Regions from separate parts of the Sporosarcina sp. P37 genome, predicted to be linked through region 3. Evidence: a T-box and tRNA genes for the amino acid it is inferred to sense, from the RefSeq annotation. Region 3 holds a T-box; the other regions hold tRNA genes.
What was found. The T-box of region 3 lies ahead of pheS (phenylalanine--tRNA ligase subunit alpha). A T-box ahead of a tRNA ligase gene usually reads a tRNA of that ligase, here a tRNA-Phe.

Region 1 (4,012 bases), 590 kb from region 3:
CAGTGTCAGGTGGGCAGTTTGACTGGGGCGGTCGCCTCCTAAAGAGTAACGGAGGCGCTCAAAGGTTCCCTCAGAATGGTTGGACATCATTCGCAGAGTGCAAAGGCATAAGGGAGCTTGACTGCGAGACCTACAAGTCGAGCAGGGTCGAAAGACGGACTTAGTGATCCGGTGGTTCCGCATGGAAGGGCCATCGCTCAACGGATAAAAGCTACCCCGGGGATAACAGGCTTATCTCCCCCAAGAGTCCACATCGACGGGGAGGTTTGGCACCTCGATGTCGGCTCGTCGCATCCTGGGGCTGTAGTCGGTCCCAAGGGTTGGGCTGTTCGCCCATTAAAGCGGCACGCGAGCTGGGTTCAGAACGTCGTGAGACAGTTCGGTCCCTATCCGTCGCGGGCGCAGGAAATTTGAGGAGAGCTGTCCTTAGTACGAGAGGACCGGGATGGACATACCGCTGGTGTACCAGTTGTCTTGCCAAAGGCATCGCTGGGTAGCTATGTATGGACGGGATAAATGCTGAAAGCATCTAAGCATGAAGCCCCCTTCAAGATGAGATTTCCCATTACGCAAGTAAGTAAGATCCCTCAAAGATGATGAGGTGGATAGGTCTGGGGTGGAAGTACGGCGACGTATGCAGCTGACAGATACTAATCGATCGAGGACTTAACCTATTATAAAAAGAAATTACTTGAAATACCCAATGTCTTTTATTCAGTTTTGAGTGAACAAAGAGTGTTGAAAAAACACTTGACATTCCCACTCAGTTTGGTATAATAATCATGGCTTTAAAAACAGTTCAGTGACGATGGCAAAGAGGTCACACCCGTTCCCATACCGAACACGGAAGTTAAGCTCTTTAGCGCCGATGGTAGTTGGGGGTTTCCCCCTGTGAGAGTAGGACGTCGCTGGTCTGTGAATCAAGTCACTTGTGTCATACCAATAATACCATTTCATATTATTCCGCAGTAGCTCAGTGGTAGAGCAATCGGCTGTTAACCGATCGGTCGTAAGTTCGAATCTTACCTGCGGAGCCATTATTGGAGAGCTGTCCGAGTGGCCGAAGGAGCACGATTGGAAATCGTGTAGGCGGTTTGCGCTGCCTCAAGGGTTCGAATCCCTTGCTCTCCGCCAGATTCACATATACGCTCTCAACTTTATACGGCCCCTTGGTCAAGCGGTTAAGACACCGCCCTTTCACGGCGGTATCACGGGTTCGAATCCCGTAGGGGTCACCATTTTAATTAATATTTCTTAGCAGCGAAAACAATTTAACCCAGGAGGATTAGCTCAGCTGGGAGAGCACCTGCCTTACAAGCAGGGGGTCGGCGGTTCGAGCCCGTCATCCTCCACCATATGTATTTCAATAGTATTGTCGCGGGGTGGAGCAGTGGTAGCTCGTTGGGCTCATAACCCAAAGGTCGCAGGTTCAAATCCTGCCCCCGCAACCAAGGTCCCGTGGTGTAGCGGTTAACATGCCTGCCTGTCACGCAGGAGATCGCGGGTTCGATTCCCGTCGGGACCGCCATTTATTACATACGCTTTTACAAGCGTCATTGTCAAAATACCATTAGTGGCTCAGTAGCTCAGTCGGTAGAGCAAAGGACTGAAAATCCTTGTGTCGGCGGTTCGATTCCGTCCTGAGCCACCATTTAATATGCCGGTGTAGCTCAATTGGTAGAGCAACTGACTTGTAATCAGTAGGTTGAGGGTTCAAGTCCTTTCGCCGGCATCCTTCTTGGTGGGGTAGCGAAGTGGCTAAACGCGGCGGACTGTAAATCCGCTCCCTCCGGGTTCGGCGGTTCGAATCCGTCCCCCACCACCATTTAGGGGCATAGTTCAACGGTAGAATAGAGGTCTCCAAAACCTTTGGTGTGGGTTCGATTCCTACTGCCCCTGTTTCCTTAAATTAATTATTGTGGCGGGCGTGGCGAAGTGGTTAACGCATCGGATTGTGGTTCCGACATTCGGGGGTTCGATTCCCCTCGTCCGCCCCATACAACTGAAAATATTGAACATTTATTTCTTTACTATAAGTGATTATAACATGGCGGGCGTGGCGAAGTGGTTAACGCATCGGATTGTGGTTCCGACATTCGGGGGTTCGATTCCCCTCGTCCGCCCCATTAATGGGGTATAGCCAAGCGGTAAGGCAACGGACTTTGACTCCGTCACTCGTTGGTTCGAATCCAGCTACCCCAGTAGCTTTTGCGGAAGTAGTTCAGTGGTAGAATACGACCTTGCCAAGGTCGGGGTCGCGGGTTCGAATCCCGTCTTCCGCTCCACTATGTTGGCGGCATAGCCAAGCGGTAAGGCACGGGTCTGCAACACCCTTACCACCGGTTCGATTCCGGTTGCCGCCTCCATATTTTATATAGTTTTTTACACGTGCCCGAGTGGTGGAATGGCAGACACGTCGCACTCAAAATGCGATGCCGCGAGGCGTGCCGGTTCAAGTCCGGCCTCGGGTATCATCAGATCTCGTTGAAGCGAGAATAAAGCATCTGCAAATGTTGATCTATCAACATTTGCAGATGCTTTTTATTTTGGATTCTATAATATTTGTTGGGGTGTAGACTCAATTTGATTTAGAACCTATGTTGGGTCAACGTCAAATATCGGGGTGGGGGAAATTCGCGTCATCCCAAATGCCCCTTCATATATTAATATTGAATGTTTAATAAAATCTTCGCCTGAAAGAGATCGAAACGTCGGGAACCGCGCCCATTGTGTTCCATCATTTTCGTTTTATGGTTAATCTCTTCTAATAAACCGCTGGAATAAGGGAAGATGAAGCTGTTCAGTATTACCGCTTGCCAATTCCTAAATGTCTTAACCGCCTTTTAGAATGCTTAGATCTGCTTCGTTTCCGCTTCTTGATAAAACTCCTTCAGACGTTTCCCCACCACAGCCACAGCTGTCATGGTCCAGTCAAACCATTCGCAGTACGTTTCTAACAGTTCATATACCTGCCGTACATTTTTCAGTCATCCAAAACAGCGATTCAAATACCAGCGTTCTTTTATACTCCATTTAGCCGCCGGTTTAAACAGTACATGACGCATTTGCCTGCACTTTTCCCGCCATAGGCGTGCAATTCTTTCAGCACTTGCCGCCGCACCTGATCCATCGTCCAGTATATATACCGGAAATAGTTGAACCCGTAGGCGACGATGACGGGTTAGTTCAGAGCTTTTTAACAACAGTTTGGAACTGTGCAATTTTTAGAATTTCACATTCACAATTTTCCTTCCTCATCCCATTTTCATAAAAAAATCATAACATCATACACTGGGAAAGTAGAGTTGGCAGGTCACTGAAAAATTGAATGACTGTAGCCACGATTGAGGTTTGGTTCAATAAAGTGCGGTTTCTAACCAGTTACAAAAGCCATTTAGCATAACGCTTCTATCAGAGAAGGCTTTCGCATTTACAGATTTTACTCATGTCGGATGCCCGCTGCAAATAACTGGAGCAGCAGAGGATAATCTATCAGTGGTCATAAGGAACGGAGGGGGAATATTATTGAAAAGTTTTTCTGAGGAGGCTTCATTTGAACTGCGGTTTTGGCTGCAGATCTTAGGTGATCACGGACGTTTTATGCATGATTCCTTAGCGCCGGAGGAAGTAGAAAATATTAAGACAGCTAGTTACTATATCGAATTATTTGATTATCATCTTGCAACCGCAAGGCAATCTTTGGATGAACAATCCCTTATAAAATTAACTAAAGAAGCCAAGAAAGCCAGTGAAGAAATTCGGAAGTTTAAATTATTATTGATAGAACAACATTTAGTGGGAAAGATAAAAATTTCTTTATCACCAACCTTCATAAATCACATGGTGAATGAAGTCGAAGAGGCTATACGTATATTTACCTGTCTGGAAAAGGGAGAAAAGCTGCCAACTGTACATTCACTTCATCATGACTTGTTGTGGTTATTGGATGCTGCGGGACATGCGGATGCAATTGATGAAAATTTAGACAATGTAGAAAAACAACTTAAAAAGA
Region 2 (4,012 bases), 330 kb from region 3:
CTGCCAAGAAAAGCCTCTAGCGAGGCGGGAGGTGCCTGTACCGCAAACCGACACAGGTAGGCGAGGAGAGAATCCTAAGGTGATCGAGAGAACTCTCGTTAAGGAACTCGGCAAAATGACCCCGTAACTTCGGGAGAAGGGGTGCTCTGGTAGGGTGAATAGCCCGAGAGAGCCGCAGTGAATAGGCCCAGGCGACTGTTTAGCAAAAACACAGGTCTCTGCAAAATCGTAAGATGACGTATAGGGGCTGACGCCTGCCCGGTGTTGGAAGGTTAAGAGGAGGGGTTAGCGCAAGCGAAGCTCTGAATTGAAGCCCCAGTAAACGGCGGCCGTAACTATAACGGTCCTAAGGTAGCGAAATTCCTTGTCGGGTAAGTTCCGACCCGCACGAAAGGCGTAACGATCTGGGCACTGTCTCAACGAGAGACTCGGTGAAATTATAATATGCGTGAAGATGCGCATTACCCGCGACAGGACGGAAAGACCCCGTGGAGCTTTACTGTAGCCTGATATTGAATTCCGGTGCAGCCTGTACAGGATAGGTAGGAGCCTTGGATTCCGGAGCGCCAGCTTCGGAGGAGGCATTGGTGGGATACTACCCTGGCTGTATTGGACTTCTAACCCTTGCCCGTGATCCGGGCAGGAGACAGTGTCAGGTGGGCAGTTTGACTGGGGCGGTCGCCTCCTAAAGAGTAACGGAGGCGCTCAAAGGTTCCCTCAGAATGGTTGGACATCATTCGCAGAGTGCAAAGGCATAAGGGAGCTTGACTGCGAGACCTACAAGTCGAGCAGGGTCGAAAGACGGACTTAGTGATCCGGTGGTTCCGCATGGAAGGGCCATCGCTCAACGGATAAAAGCTACCCCGGGGATAACAGGCTTATCTCCCCCAAGAGTCCACATCGACGGGGAGGTTTGGCACCTCGATGTCGGCTCGTCGCATCCTGGGGCTGTAGTCGGTCCCAAGGGTTGGGCTGTTCGCCCATTAAAGCGGCACGCGAGCTGGGTTCAGAACGTCGTGAGACAGTTCGGTCCCTATCCGTCGCGGGCGCAGGAAATTTGAGGAGAGCTGTCCTTAGTACGAGAGGACCGGGATGGACATACCGCTGGTGTACCAGTTGTCTTGCCAAAGGCATCGCTGGGTAGCTATGTATGGACGGGATAAATGCTGAAAGCATCTAAGCATGAAGCCCCCTTCAAGATGAGATTTCCCATTACGCAAGTAAGTAAGATCCCTCAAAGATGATGAGGTGGATAGGTCTGGGGTGGAAGTACGGCGACGTATGCAGCTGACAGATACTAATCGATCGAGGACTTAACCTATTATAAAAAGAAGTTACTTGAATGACCCAATGTCTTTTATTCAGTTTTGAGTGAATAAAAATTCACTTAAATTACTAAAATAACACTTGCTTTATTTTTAAACAGTGTTACAATAGTAAATGTCCGCTAAGAGGACAAACAGTCTGGTAATGATGGCGAAGAGGTCACACCCGTTCCCATACCGAACACGGAAGTTAAGCTCTTCAGCGCCGATGGTAGTTGGGGGTTTCCCCCTGTGAGAGTAGGACATTGCCAGGCAATTCTTTTCTTAAGATTTCAATTGGATATGCCATACATAGTCAAAAGATCATGAAGAAAAAGAAGCTGCGCACATAAACATATCATAAGCGAATACAGCTGACGCAGTAATGCGAAGTTTGTCGCAATTTTACCCAGGAGGATTAGCTCAGCTGGGAGAGCACCTGCCTTACAAGCAGGGGGTCGGCGGTTCGAGCCCGTCATCCTCCACCATATACATTCTACACTTGCCGGTGTAGCTCAACTGGTAGAGCAACTGACTTGTAATCAGTAGGTTGAGGGTTCAAGTCCTTTCGCCGGCACCATTTTAGTACGAGCCGTTAGCTCAGTTGGTAGAGCATCTGACTTTTAATCAGAGGGTCACAGGTTCGAATCCTGTACGGCTCACCATTATTTTTGCCGTAACATATCGCGGGTGTGGTGGAACTGGCAGACACGCTAGACTTAGGATCTAGTGCCTTCGGGCGTGGGGGTTCGACTCCCTTCACCCGCATCTTTTATGCGGAAGTAGTTCAGTGGTAGAATACGACCTTGCCAAGGTCGGGGTCGCGGGTTCGAATCCCGTCTTCCGCTTTTAATTTACCACTCCTGCCGGGGTGGCGGAACTGGCAGACGCACAGGACTTAAAATCCTGCGGTAGGTGACTACCGTACCGGTTCGATTCCGGTTCTCGGCACCAATTATATATGCGCCCGTAGCTCAATTGGATAGAGCGTCTGACTACGGATCAGAAGGTTGTGGGTTCGACTCCTGCCGGGCGCGCCATAATTTAAACAACATTATTCATATACTGTCGGGAAGTAGCTCAGCTTGGTAGAGCACTTGGTTTGGGACCAAGGGGTCGCAGGTTCGAATCCTGTCTTCCCGACCACTTATTGGGGCCTTAGCTCAGCTGGGAGAGCGCCTGCCTTGCACGCAGGAGGTCAACGGTTCGATCCCGTTAGGCTCCACCAATATTAATTTAAGACTGACTAATTATGGCGGTGTAGCTCAGCTGGCTAGAGCATACGGTTCATACCCGTAAGGTCGTGGGTTCGACTCCCTCCGCCGCTATCTAAGGACCTTTAGCTCAGTTGGTTAGAGCAGACGGCTCATAACCGTCCGGTCGCAGGTTCGAGTCCTGCAAGGTCCACCAGTTTACTTATACCACGGAGGAATACCCAAGCCTGGCTGAAGGGATCGGTCTTGAAAACCGACAGGGGTGTTAAAGCCCGCGGGGGTTCGAATCCCTCTTCCTCCGCCATATTTACTTAAACTTTAGCTTTACTTTAGTAAGTTATTATGTTAAGATAATAAAGTCGTTAAGTAAGCAAGAGACATTTATATTATCGCGGGGTGGAGCAGTGGTAGCTCGTTGGGCTCATAACCCAAAGGTCGCAGGTTCAAATCCTGCCCCCGCAACCAAGGTCCCGTGGTGTAGCGGTTAACATGCCTGCCTGTCACGCAGGAGATCGCGGGTTCGATTCCCGTCGGGACCGCCATTTATTACATACGCTTTTACAAGCGTCATTGTCAAAATACCATTAGTGGCTCAGTAGCTCAGTCGGTAGAGCAAAGGACTGAAAATCCTTGTGTCGGCGGTTCGATTCCGTCCTGAGCCACCATAAATGCGGGTGTAGTTTAGTGGTAAAACCTCAGCCTTCCAAGCTGATGATGAGGGTTCGATTCCCTTCACCCGCTCCATTAGGGGCCTATAGCTCAGCTGGTTAGAGCGCACGCCTGATAAGCGTGAGGTCGGTGGTTCGAGTCCACTTAGGCCCACCATTCCGCAGTAGCTCAGTGGTAGAGCAATCGGCTGTTAACCGATCGGTCGTAAGTTCGAATCTTACCTGCGGAGCCAATTTTTATTAATGGGGAAGTACTCAAGTGGCTCAAGAGGCGCCCCTGCTAAGGGTGTAGGTCGCGAAAGCGGCGCGAGGGTTCGAATCCCTCCTTCTCCGCCATAATATTCAGGCCCCTTGGTCAAGCGGTTAAGACACCGCCCTTTCACGGCGGTATCACGGGTTCGAATCCCGTAGGGGTCATATTGAAAAAGGTATTGCACATCTGTGCAATACCTTTTTTGTTTCGTCAATTTTACTGCATCAAGCAGTAAGGAAAGTGGATTCTTAACGGTGCCTTTCCAGAATGCAAACTATGCTTTGCGCATGCTCGCATACTAAAAGGTGGCAAAAGGACATCCCCGCACATCACAGTGCTTCAAGGGATGTCCTTTTTTGTTACTTGTCTTTATTTGAATCGATATAGCTGTCACCTTTATGATAGGGGATATCGCCTAATGGAGATTCCATTCCGGCTTCATCCAGTTCGTCTTCATATTCGGCGACTTCTTCATTGTGGACAATGCCGGCCGGTTCACCTGTGATATCGGTTACTGCAAATTCCTCATATTCTTCCGCACCATCTTCATTTTCTTCGTCGTATAGATCTTCA
Region 3 (4,012 bases):
TGTTGATACTAACATCAGTATTCCTCCTTATGCCTCTGACCGGTGGAATTGTGAAATAAACCGAATGTCATTTGTATAGAAATGACGAATATCTTCCACTCCGTATTTTAACATCGCAATACGCTCAGGACCCATGCCGAACGCAAAACCGGTAACTTCTTCCGGATTGTATCCAGCCATTTTCAGTACGTTCGGGTGCACCATTCCTGCGCCTAAAATTTCGATCCAGCCTGTTTTCTTACAAACGTTACAGCCTGAGCCGCCGCATTTGAAGCAGGAAATATCCATCTCAACGGAAGGCTCCGTAAATGGGAAGAAACTTGGACGCAAACGAATTTCACGCTCTGCTCCGAATAACTTCTTCGCCAACAGATCAAGCGTTCCTTTCAAGTCACTCATGCGGATATTTTCGCCAACGACAAGCCCTTCAATTTGTGTGAACTGATGGGAGTGTGTCGCGTCATCCGAATCACGCCGATACACTTTACCCGGGCAAATGATCTTGATCGCAGCACCGTCTTTTGCTTCCATCGTCCGCGCCTGAACAGGTGAAGTATGAGTGCGCAAAAGAATATCCTCTGTAATATAGAAAGAATCCTGCATATCCCGCGCCGGATGACCTTTTGGCAAGTTCAATGCTTCAAAGTTGTAATAATCTTTTTCCACTTCAGGACCTTCCGCAATTTCATAGCCCATGCTGATAAAGAAGTCTTCGATTTCCTCGACGACGCGTGTCAGCGGGTGATGATTGCCAAGTTCTACGGGGCGGCCCGGTAAAGTAACATCGATTGATTCTTTCTCCAGCTGTTCTTTGATTGCCTGCTGTTCGAGAGTTTCTTTGCGTTCTTCCAAGAAAGCCGTTACACTTTCACGGATTTCATTGACGAGCGCACCCATTTTCGGACGTTCTTCAGCCGGCAGTTTACCCATTCCTTTTAATAAATCGGTAATCGGCCCTTTTTTTCCAAGGTAGGCTACGCGTACATCATTCAGCTCTTTAACCGTATTGGATTCTTTGATTTTCAGCAGTACTTGTTCTTTCAGTTCATGCAGCTGTTCTTTCATCTTTACTAGCTCCTCTCTCCATTTCAGCAGCGGCCGCTTTTCAGTCATAAAGTTTCTGAAAAACAAAAAACTCGCCCCTATAAAAGGGACGAGGTTGAATTTCGCGGTACCACCCTGATTAGTTTGCATCAACAAAGAAGATGCAAAATCACTTGAATTGGAATAACGGTCCTTTGCCGGCACGCCTTTACATGTTTGGTCCAAGCGTGCAGCTCGCGGGGTGAACTTCGATGGAGCAGCGTTTTTCACACTTTCAGTCGTGGTGTAAAATCCCTGATAACGTGTCTTGCCATCTACTTTTCCCGGTCATCGCTGTTTCTTTGATTCGCTTTCTAGTATACCGTAAAACGATTATGCCTTCAATAGTGATCTGATCACCCGCGCAGTGTGTACAGCAAAATGCCTGCTGCAACAGCTACATTCAGCGATTCTGCCTGGCCGTATAAAGGAATTTTTACTACATGATCCGCCTGAGACAATAACTGCGGATCTACCCCGCTTCCTTCGTTTCCAACGAGCAGCGCAAATGAAGATTGTGCCGGCAGCTCCTTTAAAGAGACTGCTTCCTGTAAACCCGTACCGATAATCGGCGTGTCATTGCTTTTTGCACGCTCCACCCACACAGCCAGTTCTTCGCGCACGACAGGTATATGGAAATGAGAGCCTTGCGCGGAACGGACTGTTTTTGGATTGAACGGATCTGCACAGCCTTTTCCTAAAATTACCGCATCAAGTCCTGCCGCGTCTGCTGTGCGGATCATCGTCCCGATGTTTCCGGGATCCTGCACCGCATCAATTAATAAAAGGCGCTTCCACTGGCTTTGATCCGCTTCATCATATTGAGGCTGTCTGCAATAGGCAAACACTCCTTGTGTTTGTTCAGTTTCTGAAATTTCCTTTGCGACAGCGGCTGTTAATTCAATAATTGGCGCGTCCCAGTGCGGCGGAATATCGATATCTTCGCGAACCAGCAATTGAATGACCAGATCGGACTGTTTGATTGCTTCTTCTACGAGGTGAAAACCTTCGACGAGAAACTCTTTCGTCTGATCCCGTTCTTTCCTTGCCGTCACAAGTTTTTTCCAATGTTTTACTAAAGAGTTTTGAGTCGATTCAATTCGTTTATTCAAGAGGCTGTACATCCTTTTTTTCTTTTTAGTGTACCAAATCAGCGTATATTTAGCGACTTTTGTGGAAAAGATGCGACTAGAGGAGGCTGATTACAATGGATTTTCAAATACGTGATGCAATTTCAGCAAACATGACAAATAATAGCGCTGCTGACGTACGAGGTGTCATTGACGATGCCATACAGCGCGGTGAAGAGCACTTATTGCCGGGACTGGGTGTCTTTTTCGAACAGCTTTGGAAGCGTGCAGACGAAAAAGAAAAAGAAGTAATGACTAATGAACTGTCACAGGCATTCGCCAAGGCACAATAAATGTACAGATCCAAAAAATCCCTTCAACTGTAAATTCCAGTGAAGGGATTTTGATTTTCTTGCGTATGGGCTGTAAGCTTTCCGATATTGATTCCTCTTTTACCGTTCGGTCAGTTTCGGCTGTAATGTTCCTTCAGCTGATCGCGTAAAGCAGCTTTCAGAAATTTCCCCACAGACGTCTTCGGAATCTCCTTGACGAATAAAATTTCATCCGGAATCCACCAGCTGGCAAACTGCCCTTTCAGCGAGTCTTTCAGCTCCTGCTTCTTCGCTTCATCTTCCGCCACATTTTCATTCAGAACTACGCAGGCAAGCGGGCGTTCCATCCATTTCTCATGGGGTACCGCTATTACGGCCGCCTCATAGACATCCTCATGTGACATCAAAGCATTCTCCAAATCAACAGAAGAGATCCATTCTCCGCCGCTCTTAATCAAATCCTTCGTACGGTCTGTCAGTTTCAGATAGCCGTCTTCGGTCATAACTGCAATATCGCCTGTGTATAGCCAGCCGTCTTTAAACGCCTCTTCCGTTCGCTCATCCTTGTAATATTCGCTCGCAATCCAAGGGCCCCTGACAGTCAATTCGCCCATTGTCTGTCCGTCCCACGGCACTTCGCCGTTCTCATTGATCACACGGATATCAAGGCCTGGCATCACAAGACCCTGCAGCGAACGCATATCGATCCGCTCGTCCGCCGTCAAATTGTCCATCGAGGAAGTCAGTACGGATAAACTGACGAGCGGTGTTGTTTCTGTCATACCGTAGCCCACGACGAATGGAATATTGTACTTCTCCTCAAACGCATGAATCAGCCCTTTAGGTGATGCAGAGCCGCCGCAGACGATGACACGCAATGACGAAATATCCCTTGGATTTTGCTGCAGCTCTTTCAGAACCGCAAGCCAGATCGTGGGTACGCCTGCTGTGATTGTCACTTTCTCACTCTCAATCAAATCGAGCAGCACAGCGGGATTAAATCCTGGGCCCGGCAATACTTGTGTAGTACCGTAAAACACACCCGCAAATGGGATCCCCCATGCATTGACGTGAAACATCGGTACAACAGCCATCGCAACATCACGTTCGCATAGCCCCATGGCGTCTGCTAACCCAAGAGCGTAACTATGCAGAACTAATCCGCGGTGTGTATAGATGACTCCTTTAGGCAGGCCTGTCGTAGCGGATGTATAACATAATCCGGCCGGAGTATTTTCATCCAGATCATTAGGGTAGTCGTATTCATCCGATGCATTTTCAAGCAGCGCTTCATAGGAATGGACGTTTTCAAGCGAAGTCTCCGGAAGCGTTTTACTGTCACTCATAATGACGAAATGCTTCACCGTCTGTAACATCGGCGCCATCTTCTCCAGATGCGGGAAAAACTCTTCATCAACCAGCAAAATTTCATCTTCTGCATGATTGATAATATAGACGATATGTTCAGGTGACAGCCGGATATTGATCATATGCAGGACGGCACCTGTACAAGGCACTGCAAAATAC

Region 1: it has a tRNA-Phe gene. The T-box ahead of pheS (phenylalanine--tRNA ligase subunit alpha) is inferred to sense a tRNA for this amino acid. The anticodon was not compared.
Region 2: it has a tRNA-Phe gene. The T-box ahead of pheS (phenylalanine--tRNA ligase subunit alpha) is inferred to sense a tRNA for this amino acid. The anticodon was not compared.

Annotation. Positions count from the first base shown of each region.
Region 1 covers NZ_CP015349.1:1,069,746-1,073,757, reverse strand. The annotation lists rRNA gene SporoP37_RS05695 (23S ribosomal RNA) at 1-674, shown strand, start outside; rRNA gene rrf (5S ribosomal RNA) at 799-914, shown strand; tRNA gene SporoP37_RS05685 (tRNA-Asn) at 963-1,037, shown strand; tRNA gene SporoP37_RS05680 (tRNA-Ser) at 1,043-1,134, shown strand; tRNA gene SporoP37_RS05675 (tRNA-Glu) at 1,164-1,238, shown strand; tRNA gene SporoP37_RS05670 (tRNA-Val) at 1,280-1,355, shown strand; tRNA gene SporoP37_RS05665 (tRNA-Met) at 1,377-1,451, shown strand; tRNA gene SporoP37_RS05660 (tRNA-Asp) at 1,453-1,528, shown strand; tRNA gene SporoP37_RS05655 (tRNA-Phe) at 1,576-1,651, shown strand; tRNA gene SporoP37_RS05650 (tRNA-Thr) at 1,660-1,732, shown strand; tRNA gene SporoP37_RS05645 (tRNA-Tyr) at 1,741-1,825, shown strand; tRNA gene SporoP37_RS05640 (tRNA-Trp) at 1,829-1,899, shown strand; tRNA gene SporoP37_RS05635 (tRNA-His) at 1,922-1,997, shown strand; tRNA gene SporoP37_RS05630 (tRNA-His) at 2,051-2,126, shown strand; tRNA gene SporoP37_RS05625 (tRNA-Gln) at 2,131-2,202, shown strand; tRNA gene SporoP37_RS05620 (tRNA-Gly) at 2,211-2,285, shown strand; tRNA gene SporoP37_RS05615 (tRNA-Cys) at 2,293-2,366, shown strand; tRNA gene SporoP37_RS05610 (tRNA-Leu) at 2,391-2,471, shown strand; gene SporoP37_RS17740 (hypothetical protein) at 2,664-2,792, opposite strand; gene SporoP37_RS05600 (DUF2935 domain-containing protein) at 3,526-4,012, shown strand, end outside.
Region 2 covers NZ_CP015349.1:805,316-809,327, reverse strand. The annotation lists rRNA gene SporoP37_RS04325 (23S ribosomal RNA) at 1-1,321, shown strand, start outside; rRNA gene rrf (5S ribosomal RNA) at 1,464-1,579, shown strand; tRNA gene SporoP37_RS04315 (tRNA-Val) at 1,717-1,792, shown strand; tRNA gene SporoP37_RS04310 (tRNA-Thr) at 1,809-1,884, shown strand; tRNA gene SporoP37_RS04305 (tRNA-Lys) at 1,894-1,969, shown strand; tRNA gene SporoP37_RS04300 (tRNA-Leu) at 1,991-2,072, shown strand; tRNA gene SporoP37_RS04295 (tRNA-Gly) at 2,081-2,152, shown strand; tRNA gene SporoP37_RS04290 (tRNA-Leu) at 2,170-2,258, shown strand; tRNA gene SporoP37_RS04285 (tRNA-Arg) at 2,268-2,344, shown strand; tRNA gene SporoP37_RS04280 (tRNA-Pro) at 2,374-2,450, shown strand; tRNA gene SporoP37_RS04275 (tRNA-Ala) at 2,457-2,532, shown strand; tRNA gene SporoP37_RS04270 (tRNA-Met) at 2,559-2,632, shown strand; tRNA gene SporoP37_RS04265 (tRNA-Ile) at 2,638-2,714, shown strand; tRNA gene SporoP37_RS04260 (tRNA-Ser) at 2,730-2,822, shown strand; tRNA gene SporoP37_RS04255 (tRNA-Met) at 2,909-2,983, shown strand; tRNA gene SporoP37_RS04250 (tRNA-Asp) at 2,985-3,060, shown strand; tRNA gene SporoP37_RS04245 (tRNA-Phe) at 3,108-3,183, shown strand; tRNA gene SporoP37_RS04240 (tRNA-Gly) at 3,189-3,262, shown strand; tRNA gene SporoP37_RS04235 (tRNA-Ile) at 3,267-3,343, shown strand; tRNA gene SporoP37_RS04230 (tRNA-Asn) at 3,345-3,419, shown strand; tRNA gene SporoP37_RS04225 (tRNA-Ser) at 3,432-3,522, shown strand; tRNA gene SporoP37_RS04220 (tRNA-Glu) at 3,532-3,603, shown strand; gene SporoP37_RS04215 (TraR/DksA C4-type zinc finger protein) at 3,799-4,012, opposite strand, start outside.
Region 3 covers NZ_CP015349.1:476,989-481,000, forward strand. The annotation lists gene pheT (phenylalanine--tRNA ligase subunit beta) at 1-15, opposite strand, end outside; gene pheS (phenylalanine--tRNA ligase subunit alpha) at 28-1,065, opposite strand; T-box leader at 1,147-1,384, opposite strand; gene SporoP37_RS02635 (TrmH family RNA methyltransferase) at 1,440-2,207, opposite strand; gene sspI (small acid-soluble spore protein SspI) at 2,291-2,506, shown strand; gene SporoP37_RS02645 (long-chain fatty acid--CoA ligase) at 2,617-4,012, opposite strand, start outside.